3 regions of the Paenibacillus naphthalenovorans genome follow, and region 1 is predicted to be linked to each of the others. Evidence: a T-box and tRNA genes for the amino acid it is inferred to sense, from the RefSeq annotation. Region 1 holds a T-box; the other regions hold tRNA genes.
The links. The T-box of region 1 lies ahead of ileS (isoleucine--tRNA ligase). A T-box ahead of a tRNA ligase gene usually reads a tRNA of that ligase, here a tRNA-Ile.
Positions count from the first base shown of each region.

Region 1 (5,733 bases):
CCTAGAAATAACGAGCTTATCCTTGGGTTTGATTCCCTCGGATCAGCTCGTTGATCTGTTTTACGCTTCTACACCTGACTCCAAAACTTCGGCACAACGTTTGCAAAGCGAAGGATGCGTATCATGATGGCCTACTTCCGGCGTGACGATCCAGCAGCGTTCGCACTTCTCGCCTTCCGCTACGGAAATGCTCACCGACATGCCTTTATAGGCATGAGCGTCCTCCGGAATCGCAGCGCCGGCCTCATGTACATGTACGGCCGATACGATAAACAGCAGATCCAGCCGGTCGAAGCCGCTCAAAAACTGCTGCGTCTCCTGATCCGGGTACAAATGAACCGCCGCGCTGAGCGAATTTCCAATCAGCTTAGCCTTACGGGCCTCCTCAAGCGACTTCAGCACGTCGTCGCGCAGTTCCGTGAACTTCTCCCACTTCTCTTCCAGCTGGCCGTCAAACAAGCTTCTGTCCACCTGCGGAAGCTCTGCGATTTGTACGCTGGGCAGCTCTATTCCGGGGATATAGTTCCAAACCTCATCGGCCGTATGCGGCAAAATCGGTGCGATCAATTTAGTTATTGCCGTGAGGGCATCATATAATACGGTTTGTGCCGCTCTTCTTTGCGGATCCTTCGGCGCGCTCGCATACAGACGATCCTTCAGAATATCGAGATAGAAAGCGCTCATCTCCACCGCGCAGAAATGGTGCACAGCCTGATAGACCACATGGAATTCATAGTTGTCGTATGCTTCGATGACACGTTCTGCCATCCGGTGCAATCGCACCAGCGCATAACGGTCCAGCTCGTTCATTTGATCCACGCTTACCCGGTCTGTCGCCGGGTTGAAATCATATAGATTCCCGAGCAAGAACCGGAGCGTATTACGGATTTTGCGGTATCCTTCGGAAATTTGGTTCAGGATGTTATCCGAGATGCGCACGTCCGACTGGTAATCCGTAGACGATACCCACAAACGCAAAATGTCGGCGCCCAGCTTATTCGATACCTGGTTCGGATCTACCGTGTTGCCCAGCGATTTGGACATTTTGCGGCCTTCTCCATCCAGCGTAAAGCCATGGCTCAAAATTCCTTTGTATGGTGCAGAGCCCTTGACCGCCACCGAGGTAATCAACGAAGAGTTGAACCAGCCGCGGTATTGGTCCGAGCCTTCCAGGTACAGATCCGCAGGCCACTGCAGCTCTTCGCGCGTTTCCAGTACAGCGGAATGGCTTGAACCGGAATCGAACCAGACATCCATAATGTCGGTTTCCTTGCGGAAATGATCGTGCCCGCATTTCGGACATACGGTCCCGTCCGGAAGCAGCTGTTTCTCATCCTTCAAGAACCAGGCATTGGAGCCTTCCCGTTCAAAAATCAATGCCACATGCTCAATCGTCGCTTCGCTGACCAGGGGCTCGCTGCAGCTCCGGCAGTAGAAAATCGGGATCGGAACGCCCCAGGCGCGCTGCCGTGAAATACACCAGTCTCCACGGTCGGCAATCATGTTATGCAGGCGGGTTTCCCCCCACTCCGGCGTCCATTTGAGTCTTTTGATTTCATCCAGCATGGCCTGGCGGAATCCGTCGACAGACGCAAACCACTGTTCCGTAGCACGGAAAATCACCGGTTTTTTCGTCCGCCAATCGTGCGGATATTGGTGCTGGATCGTGGTCATATGAAGCAGATGCCCGGATTCCTGCAGCCTCTCCGTGATGATCTTATTTCCTTTTTCATAAAACAGCCCTTCAAAGCCCGGGGCCTCCGAAGTAAAATGCCCCTGATCATCTACAGGACAAAGCACGCCGAGGTTGTATTTTTGCCCGATCACAAAGTCGTCCTCGCCGTGGCCCGGCGCCGTGTGCACACATCCGGTACCGGCATCTAGCGTTACGTGCTCGCCAACCATCACAAGTGAAGTACGGTCATAAAACGGATGCTTGCAGAGTACATATTCCAGCTCGCTTCCCTTTAGGGTGGACAATACCTTAACATCGGTCCAGCCGATTTCCTTGGAGACAGCTTCCAGAAGTCCTTGGGCCAGCACATATTTTTTGCCGCCGGTTTCCACCAGAGTATAATCGAAATCCGGGTGAAGGCTGATCCCCAGGTTAGCGGGAAGTGTCCATGGCGTTGTGGTCCAGATGACGATGGACGCATCCTCCGGAAGCTTGCCCTTACCGTCCTTCACTTCAAAAGCAACATAGATCGAAGTGGACGTTTTGTCTTTGTACTCGATTTCAGCTTCCGCCAGGGCGCTTTCGGACGACGGAGACCAATAGACCGGCTTCAACCCTTTATAGATATAGCCTTTATTCACCATTCCGCCGAAAACGCGGATTTGCTGCGCCTCATACTTCGGCTGAAGCGTGATGTAAGGGTTGTTCCAATCCCCGCGGATCGAAAGACGCTTGAACTGGGCCTTTTGCTTTTCAACCCATTCCAAGGCATACGCTTTACAGTAGTCCCGGAATTCGGGCACGCTCATCTTCTTCCGGTCAACCTTGCCGCTGTTGGCAATCGCCTGCTCGATCGGCAGCCCATGCGTATCCCAGCCGGGCACGTAAGGAGCGTCATAGCCCTGCATCGTTTTGAAGCGGACGATAATATCCTTGATGATCTTGTTTAACGCATGACCTATATGAATATCGCCGTTCGCATACGGCGGGCCGTCGTGCAGTATAAACTTCGGTTTGCCTTTACGGCTCTCCTGAACCATACGATAAATGTCCATTTCTTCCCAGCGCTGCTGCATCTTCGGTTCGGCCTGCGGCAGATTTCCGCGCATCGGAAAATCGGTCTGCAGCAGGTTCAATGTTTTGCCATAATCCATTGCCATTGCACCATTCACTCCTTACTTGATATAAACGCAAAAAAGACTTCTTATCCCTTAGGGACGAGAAGTCTCGCGGTACCACCCAAATTAAGACACAAACGAATACAGGGCGATCGCTTGACCATTCAAGCCAACCTGCCCTTTCACCGAAGCGTCTTCGCTCCATGATCGATAACGGGATCAGCCGATGCTCTTTACTTCTAATCGGTTCAAGAGATGCTCATGGGTGATATTCCTTCGCCGCCAAAGTCCGGGCTCGCACCAACCCCCGGTTCGCTGACATCAGCTTGACGCCAAGTACTCGTCCCAATCATCGCTTTCACTCATGTTCACTTATAGAGTGGAGTATAGCGGAAATCAGCGGCGGCGTCAACATCCGAGTGCAGCTCCGGTCAAAAACAGGCATGAACCCGGGTGCAGCCGTATATGTCACTGGTTTTGCTTTATGGCTGCTCTACTTCCATGCGTTCCAGAGAAGTCCAGTCTTCTTTGCTGAGCAGTTCCAGCTGCGCCTCAATCAGCGTGCGGAAACGCGTGCGATAAATCGAAGCCTGTTTCTTCAGCTCTTCGGTTTCCATGGCGATTTTGCGTGTCTTCGAGAGGGCTTCGTTGATGATGCGGTCTGCATTCTTCTCCGCTTCCTTAAGGATCAGCTGCGCTTCCTTCTTCGCATTCGTCTTGACTTCATCGGCCGCTTCCTGCGCGACGATGATGGTCTTGCTTAACGTTTCTTCAATGTTGGAAAAATGATCCAGCCGTTCTTGAATCGCGTTCAGCTGATTCTGCAATTCTTTATTTTCACGGATTAACACTTCATAATCCTTGATCACCTGATCCAAAAACTCATTGACTTCATCCTCATCATAACCGCGAAATGACCGTTTGAATTCCTTATTATGTATGTCGAGCGGGGTTAAAGCCATTGTTGCACCTCCTGCAAATTTAGCAACCAACCTAATCACGTATTGCTATATTCGACAATTGACTGCAATTTCCTGCAATCGCAAACAAAAAAAAATCGGCTTAAGCATACTTGCCGATTTTCACGCGGTACCTCCCCTTTTTGGTCACACCCTCGACCTCAAGCAGCTTGAAGCGTCCGAAGCCCTGAAGAGATACGACATCCCCTTGTTTTAGCGGCTTGCTCGGATCTTCCACCTGCTTCCAGTTAACCTTGCACCGCCCCGCTTTAATCGGGATCAGCACTTTGGCGCGACTCAACCGGTATACATCACTGACAATACCGTCCAGGCGCAGTGAAGCGACCGACAGGCTCATCTCGTCCAGCTTGACCTCTGTGCTGATAAGACGGTCCAAAGGCAGCAGCTCGGTTTGCACATGCACACGATGGACAGCGTTCAGGTTCAGCCGGATATAATCGGCGACCTCGGCGGCGGCGAGAAAATGGCAGCCGTCCGGTCGGACATAGATGTCGCCCACCTTATCGCGCTTGATGCCAAGCCCTAAGATCGCTCCCATATAGTCCCCGTGATCGAGCTGCTGCAGCTTCTCGTCGGGCGAAGTCACTCCGATCAGGCGAATGCCCATGTCTTCGTCGTCCAATACGCGGTAATCCGGAGCGATGAATGCCCGTTTGCGCTCGGCGCCGGGATGGCCTCCGTCAAAGCGCACGTGAACATCTGCACTCCGGTTCACCAGCGACGTAACGATAAATGCCTGGCGCGGGTCCAAAAAATCGGTAAGTTTGACAGCGTGCTGCTCCGCCCGCTCCACCCATTCGGCCGCTTTGTCCACAAACCGGTGTTCATCCGGATGGAAGTGGGCATAAATATGTTCATTCATTCGTCAAAATCTCCTTCGACTCCATGCACCGTTCCGCCCGATGACTTAAAAAATAGCGGACACGATCGCGACAATCCCTTCGCCAACGAACCGGAGTGCAATCAGCGCCACGATCGGAGAAATATCGATCATCCCGCCAATGGGCGGAATAAAGCGGCGGAAGATGCTCAAATACGGCTCGCACAGCTTTCCCAGAAATTCTCCGATAAAGCTTTCCCGCGCATTCGGCAGCCAGGAGAGCAGAACATAGGCGATGAGTACGTATTGGTAGATATCGACCAGAGTGCGTATGTAACCCTCAATCAAGCTGTTCACCTCGTTTTGTTTAGTGGGGGCTATCCTTCGTCATGATTCATGGTTTCCGAGATCGAACCGTGAATTTCTACGGTATCCGGAGTACACAAAAAGATGTTGGGGCCAATTTTCGATATCGAGCCGCTCAGTGCGTACACGGTTCCGCTCAAAAAATCGACGATCCGGGTCGCCTGGTCCGGACGAACGCGATGCAAATTGACCACCACCGGACGCCGGTAGCGCAAATGATCGGCAATTTCCTGCGTCTCTTCATAGGTGCGCGGCTCGTTCAGCACGACCCGGACATTTTTTTGCGAGTGAATGCTCACAACGTTCCCCTTATGTTTACGTGTATCCTGCGCCGGGGTTTCAACTTCTTCATGCTGTTCTACGATACGTTCGCGCTCCACTACTTCTTCTTCTTCCTGCAAACCGATTAAATTCATGAATTTGTTCATGACGCCCATGTCCACTCCTCCTTCGTGTTTCTTACAGTCTCACTCTTTTCCCACCAGAATAGAACCGAGACGCACCCAAGTCGCCCCTTCTTCAACCGCGACTTCAAAGTCGTTGGACATCCCCATCGATAGGTGACCGACTTCGTAATCGAGCAATGCTTCCCGATTCAGTCGATCGCGCCACTCTCTTAACCCCCGGAATACGGGACGGGTTTGCTCCGGCTCCGTCTCATAAGGCGCCATTGTCATTAAACCTGCAATTCGGATATGGCGATATTCGCGAATTTCTTTGACGAAGTCGAACAGCGCTTCCGGCTCCAGACCGTATTTGGTTTCTTCCCCGGAG
Region 1 covers NZ_CP013652.1:1,019,060-1,024,792, reverse strand. Annotated here, with positions in the region: gene IJ22_RS04900 (TraR/DksA C4-type zinc finger protein) at 1-5, shown strand, start outside; gene ileS (isoleucine--tRNA ligase) at 61-2,829, opposite strand; T-box leader at 2,886-3,155, opposite strand; gene IJ22_RS04890 (DivIVA domain-containing protein) at 3,276-3,755, opposite strand; gene IJ22_RS04885 (YlmH family RNA-binding protein) at 3,856-4,635, opposite strand; gene IJ22_RS04880 (YggT family protein) at 4,681-4,950, opposite strand; gene IJ22_RS04875 (cell division protein SepF) at 4,971-5,396, opposite strand; gene IJ22_RS04870 (YggS family pyridoxal phosphate-dependent enzyme) at 5,427-5,733, opposite strand, start outside.

Region 2 (5,733 bases), 2.4 Mb from region 1:
TTTCAGCGCTTATCCCTTCCGTACTTGGCTATCCAGCCGTGCCTCTGGCGAGACAACTGGTACACCAGCGGTACGTCCATCCCGGTCCTCTCGTACTAAGGACAGCTCCTCTCAAATTTCCTGCGCCCGCGACAGATAGGGACCGAACTGTCTCACGACGTTCTGAACCCAGCTCGCGTACCGCTTTAATGGGCGAACAGCCCAACCCTTGGGACCTACTTCAGCCCCAGGATGCGATGAGCCGACATCGAGGTGCCAAACCTCCCCGTCGATGTGGACTCTTGGGGGAGATAAGCCTGTTATCCCCAGGGTAGCTTTTATCCGTTGAGCGATGGCCCTTCCATTCGGTACCACCGGATCACTAAGCCCGACTTTCGTCCCTGCTCGACCTGTTTGTCTCGCAGTCAAGCTCCCTTTTGCCTTTGCACTCTGCGAATGATTTCCAACCATTCTGAGGGAACCTTGGGGCGCCTCCGTTACGCTTTAGGAGGCGACCGCCCCAGTCAAACTGCCCACCTGACACTGTCCCCATACCCGCTTAGGGCACCAGGTTAGAACTCCGATACGATCAGGGTGGTATCCCAACGTCGCCTCCACACAAGCTGGCGCTCATGCTTCTCTGGCTCCCACCTATCCTGTACAGATCGTACCAAAGTCCAATATCAAGCTGCAGTAAAGCTCCATGGGGTCTTTCCGTCTTGTCGCGGGTAACCTGCATCTTCACAGGTATTAAAATTTCACCGGATCTCTCGTCGAGACAGCGCCCAAGTCGTTACGCCATTCGTGCGGGTCAGAATTTACCTGACAAGGAATTTCGCTACCTTAGGACCGTTATAGTTACGGCCGCCGTTTACTGGGGCTTCGGTTCACAGCTTCGGGTTGCCCCTAACCGCTCCCCTTAACCTTCCAGCACCGGGCAGGCGTCAGCCCGTATACTTCGCCTTGCGGCTTCGCACAGACCTGTGTTTTTGCTAAACAGTCGCTTGGGCCTTTTCACTGCGGCCCCCTCGGGCTATTCACCCTACCGGGGCACCCCTTCTCCCGAAGTTACGGGGTCATTTTGCCGAGTTCCTTAACGAGAGTTCTTCCGCGCGCCTTAGCATCCTCTGCTCGCCTACCTGTGTCGGTTTGCGGTACGGGCACCTTCTCCCTGGCTAGAGGCTTTTCTTGGCAGCCTGAACTCATGACCTTCGGTACTCCAATTTTCCCTCCCCATCACAGCCCAGCCTTTCGATGTGCGGATTTGCCTGCACACCAGCCTCACTGCTTGGACGAGCATCCATCAGCTCGCGTCACTATCCTTCTGCGTCACCCCATCGCTCATAACGGTTCACGGTGGTACAGGAATTTCAACCTGTTGTCCTTCGACTACGCCTTTCGGCCTCGCCTTAGGTCCCGACTTACCCTGAGCGGACGAACCTTCCTCAGGAACCCTTAGGCTTTCGGCGGATCAGATTCTCACTGATCTTTTCGTTACTCATACCGGCATTCTCACTTGTAACCGCTCCAGCTGTCCTCACGATCAACCTTCAACGCTGTTACAACGCTCCCCTACTGCCCATTACTGGACCCATAGCTTCGGTGGTGTGTTTAGCCCCGTTACATTTTCGGCGCAGAGTCACTCGACCAGTGAGCTATTACGCACTCTTTGAATGGTGGCTGCTTCTAAGCCAACATCCTGGTTGTCTGCGCAACTCCACATCCTTTCCCACTTAACACACACTTGGGGACCTTAGCTGATGATCTGGGCTGTTTCCCTCTTGACAATGGATCTTAGCACTCACTGTCTGACTCCCGGGTTAACGTCTGTGGCATTCAGAGTTTGACTGGACTTGGTAACCCTTGGCGGGCCCCGCACCCAATCAGTGCTTTACCTCCACGACGCATCTCCCGAGGCTAGCCCTAAAGCTATTTCGGGGAGAACCAGCTATCTCCGAGTTCGATTGGAATTTCTCCGCTACCCCCACCTCATCCCCGAATTTTTCAACATTCGTGGGTTCGGGCCTCCAGTGCGTGTTACCGCACCTTCACCCTGGACAGGGGTAGATCACACGGTTTCGGGTCTACGCCTGCAAACTCATTCGCCCTGTTCAGACTCGCTTTCGCTGCGGCTTCGGCTTCTCACCTTAACCTTGCTTGCAAACGTAACTCGCCGGTTCATTCTACAAAAGGCACGCCATCACCCTTTAACGGGCTCTGACTTCTTGTAAGCACACGGTTTCAGGTTCTCTTTCACTCCGCTCCCGCGGTTCTTTTCACCTTTCCCTCACGGTACTGCTTCACTATCGGTCGCCAGGGAGTATTTAGCCTTGGCAGATGGTCCTGCCGGATTCCCACGAGGTTTCACGTGTCTCGCGGTACTCGGGATCCGTCTAGGGTTTTCGCAGAATTTTGGCTACAGGGCTGTTACCTTCTCCGGCCGGCCTTTCCAGACCGCTTCACCTACTCTGCTCAACCCACGTTGACGTCCCACAACCCCAGGGGGCAAGCCCCCTGGTTTGGGCTAATCCGCTTTCGCTCGCCGCTACTGACGGAATCACTTTTGTTTTCTTTTCCTGAGGGTACTTAGATGTTTCAGTTCCCCTCGTCTGCCTCCAATGCAGCTATGTATTCACTGCATGGTACGTATCTATTACGATACGCAGGTTTCCCCATTCGGACATCCCCGGATCAAAGCCTGCTTACGGCTCCCCGAGGCATTTCGTCGTTCGCCACGTCCTTCATCGGCTCCTGGCGCCTAGGCATCCTCCGTGTGCTCTTATTAGCTTAACCAATTTGGTTATTCGGTACCGACACACTTACGTATCGGCTGCTGACGATTTTCTTACGAAAATCGCAGCGGGATGATTCAGCATTTTGCTTCGTTTCGATATCCAGTTTTCAAGGAACAAACATTGAATGGTGGAGCCAAGCGGGATCGAACCGCTGACCTCCTGCTTGCAAGGCAGGCGCTCTCCCAGCTGAGCTATGGCCCCATGACCACCATTATGAAGTTTAATGGTGGGCCCTAGTGGACTCGAACCACCGACCTCACCCTTATCAGGGGTGCGCTCTAACCAGCTGAGCTAAGGGCCCTCACTACTCTATAGGATTAAAAACCCACTTAAAGTGGATTCGCTTGGCGACGTTCTACTCTCCCGGGACCCTGCGGTCCAAGTACCATCGACGCTGGAAGGCTTAACGGTCGTGTTCGGTATGGGTACGTGTGGTTCCCTTCCGCCATCATCACCAAACGATCGAAAGGCATTGCACCTTTCAAAACTGAACACGAGTGAGTGCTTCTTGCTTATTGTCCGTTACCCCGCAGGTAACATGGACTCCATAGAAAGGAGGTGATCCAGCCGCACCTTCCGATACGGCTACCTTGTTACGACTTCACCCCAATCATCTACCCCACCTTCGGCGGCTGGCTCCTTGCGGTTACCCCACCGACTTCGGGTGTTGTAAACTCTCGTGGTGTGACGGGCGGTGTGTACAAGACCCGGGAACGTATTCACCGCGGCATGCTGATCCGCGATTACTAGCAATTCCGACTTCATGCAGGCGAGTTGCAGCCTGCAATCCGAACTGAGACCGGCTTATAAGGATTCGCTCCGGATCGCTCCTTCGCTTCCCGTTGTACCGGCCATTGTAGTACGTGTGTAGCCCAGGTCATAAGGGGCATGATGATTTGACGTCATCCCCACCTTCCTCCGGTTTGTCACCGGCAGTCAACTTAGAGTGCCCAACTTAATGCTGGCAACTAAGCTCAAGGGTTGCGCTCGTTGCGGGACTTAACCCAACATCTCACGACACGAGCTGACGACAACCATGCACCACCTGTCTCCTCTGTCCCGAAGGAAAGGTACATCTCTGTACCGGTCAAAGGGATGTCAAGACCTGGTAAGGTTCTTCGCGTTGCTTCGAATTAAACCACATACTCCACTGCTTGTGCGGGTCCCCGTCAATTCCTTTGAGTTTCACTCTTGCGAGCGTACTCCCCAGGCGGAGTGCTTATTGTGTTGACTTCGGCACCAAGGGTATCGAAACCCCTAACACCTAGCACTCATCGTTTACGGCGTGGACTACCAGGGTATCTAATCCTGTTTGCTCCCCACGCTTTCGCGCCTCAGCGTCAGTTACAGTCCAGAAAGCCGCCTTCGCCACTGGTGTTCCTCCACATCTCTACGCATTTCACCGCTACACGTGGAATTCCGCTTTCCTCTCCTGCACTCAAGCCACCCAGTTTTCGGTGCGATCCGGGGTTGAGCCCCGGGCTTATACACCAAACTTAAGCGGCCGCCTGCGCGCGCTTTACGCCCAATAATTCCGGACAACGCTTGCCCCCTACGTATTACCGCGGCTGCTGGCACGTAGTTAGCCGGGGCTTTCTTCTCAAGTACCGTCACCCTCAGGGCAGTGACTCCCCAAGGCGTTCTTCCTTGGCAACAGAGCTTTACGATCCGAAAACCTTCTTCACTCACGCGGCGTTGCTCCGTCAGACTTGCGTCCATTGCGGAAGATTCCCTACTGCTGCCTCCCGTAGGAGTCTGGGCCGTGTCTCAGTCCCAGTGTGGCCGATCACCCTCTCAGGTCGGCTACGCATCGTCGCCTTGGTGAGCCGTTACCCCACCAACTAGCTAATGCGCCGCAGGCCCATCTGTAAGCCACAGCTTGCACCGTGTTTCTTGATCCCTCCATGCGGAGAAACCACCTATCCGGTCTTAGCTACCGTTTCCGGTAGTTATCCCGGTCTTACAGGCAGGTTGCCTACGTGTTACTCACCCGTCCGCCGCTCCAGGAGGTCTCCCCTAAGGGAGAACCCCCAGCGCTCGACTTGCATGTATTAGGCACGCCGCCAGCGTTCGTCCTGAGCCAGGATCAAACTCTCCATCAAAGAAAATCTGATTAGCTCATACATCTACTACTGGCGAGAATCTCTCGATTCTCTATCTTTACACTCACTCGTTGTTCAGTTTTCAAAGGGCAATTTCACTGCTAAAACCTTGCTGTACAAGGATTTTTCAACTTTGTCGCTTGTTGTCACCTGGTTTAGCGGCGACTTTTATAATATACCATATTCGCCTATCTCAATGCAAGCATTTTTTTTAAAACATTTATTTCTATTCTTCATCGAGAGGCTTCATCACGGTAAGCCGTTTGAAGCGGCGAAAATTAATTTAACATATCCCCAATTTGAAAGTCAAGCGTCCGGAACAAAAAAATAAAGGAGCTCTGCTGTACCTTAGGGCCAAAGAGCTCCTGCTTTCCATTATTCAATCATACCTTCAACCGGACTGCTCGCGGAGGCATACCGTTTTTTAGGGATCCGGCCGGCAATAAAGCCCTTGCGTCCCGCCTCGACAGCCAGTTTAAACGCTTCAGCCATCAGAACCGGATCACCCGCTCCGGCTACTGCCGTATTCAGTAGAACGCCGTCTGCTCCAAGCTCCATTGCCAAAGCGGCATCGGCAGGTCCGCCAATTCCAGCATCAACGATAATCGGCACCTTCGCTTCTTCCAAAATAAATCGCAAATTATTCGGGTTTACGATACCTTGACCGGAGCCGATCGGCGAAGCGCCCGGCATCACCGCCGCAGCTCCCGCTTCCTGCAGCTTGCGCGCAAGTATCGGATCGTCTGAAGTATAAGGAAGTACAATAAAGCCTTCATCCACCAATATTTTGGTCGCTTCAAGGGTGCCGACCGGATCCGGCAGCAGGGTTCTTGGATCACCGATCACTTCAACTTTGA
Region 2 covers NZ_CP013652.1:3,444,981-3,450,713, forward strand. Annotated here, with positions in the region: rRNA gene IJ22_RS16920 (23S ribosomal RNA) at 1-2,772, opposite strand, end outside; tRNA gene IJ22_RS16925 (tRNA-Ala) at 2,900-2,975, opposite strand; tRNA gene IJ22_RS16930 (tRNA-Ile) at 2,999-3,075, opposite strand; rRNA gene rrf (5S ribosomal RNA) at 3,117-3,233, opposite strand; rRNA gene IJ22_RS16940 (16S ribosomal RNA) at 3,326-4,876, opposite strand; gene IJ22_RS16945 (thiazole synthase) at 5,252-5,733, opposite strand, start outside.
Region 2: it encodes a tRNA-Ile, which carries the amino acid that the T-box ahead of ileS (isoleucine--tRNA ligase) is inferred to sense. The anticodon was not compared.

Region 3 (5,733 bases), 1.7 Mb from region 1:
TCGGTACCACCGGATCACTAAGCCCGACTTTCGTCCCTGCTCGACCTGTTTGTCTCGCAGTCAAGCTCCCTTTTGCCTTTGCACTCTGCGAATGATTTCCAACCATTCTGAGGGAACCTTGGGGCGCCTCCGTTACGCTTTAGGAGGCGACCGCCCCAGTCAAACTGCCCACCTGACACTGTCCCCATACCCGCTTAGGGCACCAGGTTAGAACTCCGATACGATCAGGGTGGTATCCCAACGTCGCCTCCACACAAGCTGGCGCTCATGCTTCCCAGGCTCCCACCTATCCTGTACAGATCGTACCAAAGTCCAATATCAAGCTGCAGTAAAGCTCCATGGGGTCTTTCCGTCTTGTCGCGGGTAACCTGCATCTTCACAGGTATTAAAATTTCACCGGATCTCTCGTCGAGACAGCGCCCAAGTCGTTACGCCATTCGTGCGGGTCAGAATTTACCTGACAAGGAATTTCGCTACCTTAGGACCGTTATAGTTACGGCCGCCGTTTACTGGGGCTTCGGTTCACAGCTTCGGTCTTACCCTAACCGCTCCCCTTAACCTTCCAGCACCGGGCAGGCGTCAGCCCGTATACTTCGCCTTGCGGCTTCGCACAGACCTGTGTTTTTGCTAAACAGTCGCTTGGGCCTTTTCACTGCGGCCCCCTCGGGCTATTCACCCTACCGGGGCACCCCTTCTCCCGAAGTTACGGGGTCATTTTGCCGAGTTCCTTAACGAGAGTTCTTCCGCGCGCCTTAGCATCCTCTGCTCGCCTACCTGTGTCGGTTTGCGGTACGGGCACCTTCTCCCTGGCTAGAGGCTTTTCTTGGCAGCCTGAACTCATGACCTTCGGTACTCCAATTTTCCCTCCCCATCACAGCCCAGCCTTTCGATGTGCGGATTTGCCTGCACACCAGCCTCACTGCTTGGACGAGCATCCATCAGCTCGCGTCACTATCCTTCTGCGTCACCCCATCGCTCATAACGGTTCACGGTGGTACAGGAATTTCAACCTGTTGTCCTTCGACTACGCCTTTCGGCCTCGCCTTAGGTCCCGACTTACCCTGAGCGGACGAACCTTCCTCAGGAACCCTTAGGCTTTCGGCGGATCAGATTCTCACTGATCTTTTCGTTACTCATACCGGCATTCTCACTTGTAACCGCTCCAGCTGTCCTCACGATCAACCTTCAACGCTGTTACAACGCTCCCCTACCCCAGATATTTTCATATCTAGCCATAGCTTCGGTGGTGTGTTTAGCCCCGTTACATTTTCGGCGCAGAGTCACTCGACCAGTGAGCTATTACGCACTCTTTGAATGGTGGCTGCTTCTAAGCCAACATCCTGGTTGTCTGCGCAACTCCACATCCTTTCCCACTTAACACACACTTGGGGACCTTAGCTGATGATCTGGGCTGTTTCCCTCTTGACAATGGATCTTAGCACTCACTGTCTGACTCCCGGGTTAACGTCTGTGGCATTCAGAGTTTGACTGGACTTGGTAACCCTTGGCGGGCCCCGCACCCAATCAGTGCTTTACCTCCACGACGCATCTCCCGAGGCTAGCCCTAAAGCTATTTCGGGGAGAACCAGCTATCTCCGAGTTCGATTGGAATTTCTCCGCTACCCCCACCTCATCCCCGAATTTTTCAACATTCGTGGGTTCGGGCCTCCAGTGCGTGTTACCGCACCTTCACCCTGGACAGGGGTAGATCACACGGTTTCGGGTCTACGCCTGCAAACTCATTCGCCCTGTTCAGACTCGCTTTCGCTGCGGCTTCGGCTTCTCACCTTAACCTCGCTTGCAAACGTAACTCGCCGGTTCATTCTACAAAAGGCACGCCATCACCCTTTAACGAGCTCTGACTTCTTGTAAGCACACGGTTTCAGGTTCTCTTTCACTCCGCTCCCGCGGTTCTTTTCACCTTTCCCTCACGGTACTGCTTCACTATCGGTCGCCAGGGAGTATTTAGCCTTGGCAGATGGTCCTGCCGGATTCCCACGAGGTTTCACGTGTCTCGCGGTACTCGGGATCCGTCTAGGGTTTTCGCAGAATTTCGGCTACAGGGCTGTTACCTTCTCTGGCCGGCCTTTCCAGACCGCTTCACCTACTCTGCTCAACCCACGTTGACGTCCCACAACCCCAGGGGGCAAGCCCCCTGGTTTGGGCTAATCCGCTTTCGCTCGCCGCTACTGACGGAATCACTTTTGTTTTCTTTTCCTGAGGGTACTTAGATGTTTCAGTTCCCCTCGTCTGCCTCCAATGCAGCTATGTATTCACTGCATGGTACGTATCTATTACGATACGCAGGTTTCCCCATTCGGACATCCCCGGATCAAAGCCTGCTTACGGCTCCCCGAGGCATTTCGTCGTTCGCCACGTCCTTCATCGGCTCCTGGCGCCTAGGCATCCTCCGTGTGCTCTTATTAGCTTAACCAATTTGGTTATTCGGTACCGACACTTACGTATCGGCTGCTGACGATTTTCTTACGAAAATCGCAGCGGGATGATTCAGCATTTTGCTTCGTTTCGATATCCAGTTTTCAAGGAACAAACATTGAATGGTGGAGCCAAGCGGGATCGAACCGCTGACCTCCTGCTTGCAAGGCAGGCGCTCTCCCAGCTGAGCTATGGCCCCATGACACCATTATGAAGTTTAATGGTGGGCCCTAGTGGACTCGAACCACCGACCTCACCCTTATCAGGGGTGCGCTCTAACCAGCTGAGCTAAGGGCCCTTACTACTCTATAGGATTAAAAAATCCACTTAAAGTGGATTCGCTTGGCGACGTTCTACTCTCCCGGGACCCTGCGGTCCAAGTACCATCGACGCTGGAAGGCTTAACGGTCGTGTTCGGTATGGGTACGTGTGGTTCCCTTCCGCCATCATCACCAAACGATCGAAAGGCATTGCACCTTTCAAAACTGAACACGAGTGAGTGCTTCTTGCTTATTGTCCGTTACCCCGCAGGTAACATGGACTCCATAGAAAGGAGGTGATCCAGCCGCACCTTCCGATACGGCTACCTTGTTACGACTTCACCCCAATCATCTACCCCACCTTCGGCGGCTGGCTCCTTGCGGTTACCCCACCGACTTCGGGTGTTGTAAACTCTCGTGGTGTGACGGGCGGTGTGTACAAGACCCGGGAACGTATTCACCGCGGCATGCTGATCCGCGATTACTAGCAATTCCGACTTCATGCAGGCGAGTTGCAGCCTGCAATCCGAACTGAGACCGGCTTATAAGGATTCGCTCCGGATCGCTCCTTCGCTTCCCGTTGTACCGGCCATTGTAGTACGTGTGTAGCCCAGGTCATAAGGGGCATGATGATTTGACGTCATCCCCACCTTCCTCCGGTTTGTCACCGGCAGTCAACTTAGAGTGCCCAACTTAATGCTGGCAACTAAGCTCAAGGGTTGCGCTCGTTGCGGGACTTAACCCAACATCTCACGACACGAGCTGACGACAACCATGCACCACCTGTCTCCTCTGTCCCGAAGGAAAGGTACATCTCTGTACCGGTCAAAGGGATGTCAAGACCTGGTAAGGTTCTTCGCGTTGCTTCGAATTAAACCACATACTCCACTGCTTGTGCGGGTCCCCGTCAATTCCTTTGAGTTTCACTCTTGCGAGCGTACTCCCCAGGCGGAGTGCTTATTGTGTTGACTTCGGCACCAAGGGTATCGAAACCCCTAACACCTAGCACTCATCGTTTACGGCGTGGACTACCAGGGTATCTAATCCTGTTTGCTCCCCACGCTTTCGCGCCTCAGCGTCAGTTACAGTCCAGAAAGCCGCCTTCGCCACTGGTGTTCCTCCACATCTCTACGCATTTCACCGCTACACGTGGAATTCCGCTTTCCTCTCCTGCACTCAAGCCACCCAGTTTTCGGTGCGATCCGGGGTTGAGCCCCGGGCTTATACACCAAACTTAAACGGCCGCCTGCGCGCGCTTTACGCCCAATAATTCCGGACAACGCTTGCCCCCTACGTATTACCGCGGCTGCTGGCACGTAGTTAGCCGGGGCTTTCTTCTCAAGTACCGTCACCCTCAGGGCAGTGACTCCCCAAGGCGTTCTTCCTTGGCAACAGAGCTTTACGATCCGAAAACCTTCTTCACTCACGCGGCGTTGCTCCGTCAGACTTGCGTCCATTGCGGAAGATTCCCTACTGCTGCCTCCCGTAGGAGTCTGGGCCGTGTCTCAGTCCCAGTGTGGCCGATCACCCTCTCAGGTCGGCTACGCATCGTCGCCTTGGTGAGCCGTTACCCCACCAACTAGCTAATGCGCCGCAGGCCCATCTGTAAGCCACAGCTTGCACCGTGTTTCTTGATCCCTCCATGCGGAGAAACCACCTATCCGGTCTTAGCTACCGTTTCCGGTAGTTATCCCGGTCTTACAGGCAGGTTGCCTACGTGTTACTCACCCGTCCGCCGCTCCAGGGGGCTCCCGTAAGGGAGCACCCCTAGCGCTCGACTTGCATGTATTAGGCACGCCGCCAGCGTTCGTCCTGAGCCAGGATCAAACTCTCCATCAAAGAAAATCTGATTAGCTCATACATCTACTACTGGCGAGAATCTCTCGATTCTCTATCTTTACACTCACTCGTTGTTCAGTTTTCAAAGGGCAATTTCTTTCGACAAAATCGATTGAAATCTTTTGTCGTTTGTTGTCACCTATTTAGCGGCGACTTGATTAATATATCATATCGGCCCAATTCAATGCAAGCTTTTTTTTTTGCGGAATATTATTTCCGTCTGTCTCACAATACCCACAGCTTCAAAGCGGCAAGAACAGCCAGTCCCGGAAGCCCAAGAATGCTGACCATACCCACAGTTACCGTATTAAGCGGAAGTTCCAGGTGGGTATACGAACTGAACAGATTAACAATATACAACATGATGCAAGCAAAAGCAAGATGCAGGCATATTTTGCCCAGCCACTGAAAAGCAAACCGATTTCTCATCAATAAGAAACCAAGCAACCCGCCGGACAGGAGAAAAACCCCCCACAATATATAAGGCTTCATGAAGACTCCTCCAATACAAAGCTGGACCATACTTCATTCGGTGAGATTCTCATATTTTTGGCTTGCCTGATCAGCATCTCAAACCTTTTTTCGGCAGTCTCCAAAGCAAACACGGCGTAATCGATCTGTTCCTTTTCTATAACGTAATCAAACCGCTTCTGCGCCGTTTCCCATTCCAGATGCGCTTTGCGTATTTCCTGTACAAGCAAAAGCCTATCGTTTTGTATCGCGTCTTCTCTTTTCCTCTCCTTTCTTTTCCACAGTTTCAATATCCACTGCTTCATATCTCCGCCTCCTTGGTTTCTCCAGGTTCGTCCCATACATTACATACATATAAAGAACAGAACCCGAATAGAACCAAAAAAAGCCCTCCCCGGCAACGCGGCTCAATCAGCCGTAACCCGGGCAGGACCTCTTGGAGAAACAATCTATTTCATAGTAATTCCCTGCGCCCTTCAAGCGCTTTGGTTAATGTGACTTCGTCGGCATACTCCAAATCCCCGCCGACCGGCAGACCGTGTGCAATTCGTGTCACTTTCAGCCCAAAGGAACGGACCAGCCGAGACAAGTACATTGCGGTTGCTTCACCTTCAATATTCGGATTCGTGGCCAGAATAAGCTCCTGAACACGCTCATCGCTTAAGCGTTTCAATAAATCGGCAATCCGGATCTCGTCAGGCCCGATGCCTTCCATAGGCGAAATCGC
Region 3 covers NZ_CP013652.1:4,471,453-4,477,185, reverse strand. Annotated here, with positions in the region: rRNA gene IJ22_RS21945 (23S ribosomal RNA) at 1-2,434, opposite strand, end outside; tRNA gene IJ22_RS21940 (tRNA-Ala) at 2,560-2,635, opposite strand; tRNA gene IJ22_RS21935 (tRNA-Ile) at 2,658-2,734, opposite strand; rRNA gene rrf (5S ribosomal RNA) at 2,777-2,893, opposite strand; rRNA gene IJ22_RS21925 (16S ribosomal RNA) at 2,986-4,535, opposite strand; gene IJ22_RS21920 (pro-sigmaK processing inhibitor BofA family protein) at 4,761-5,027, opposite strand; gene IJ22_RS21915 (DUF2508 family protein) at 5,024-5,311, opposite strand; gene recR (recombination mediator RecR) at 5,461-5,733, opposite strand, start outside.
Region 3: it encodes a tRNA-Ile, which carries the amino acid that the T-box ahead of ileS (isoleucine--tRNA ligase) is inferred to sense. The anticodon was not compared.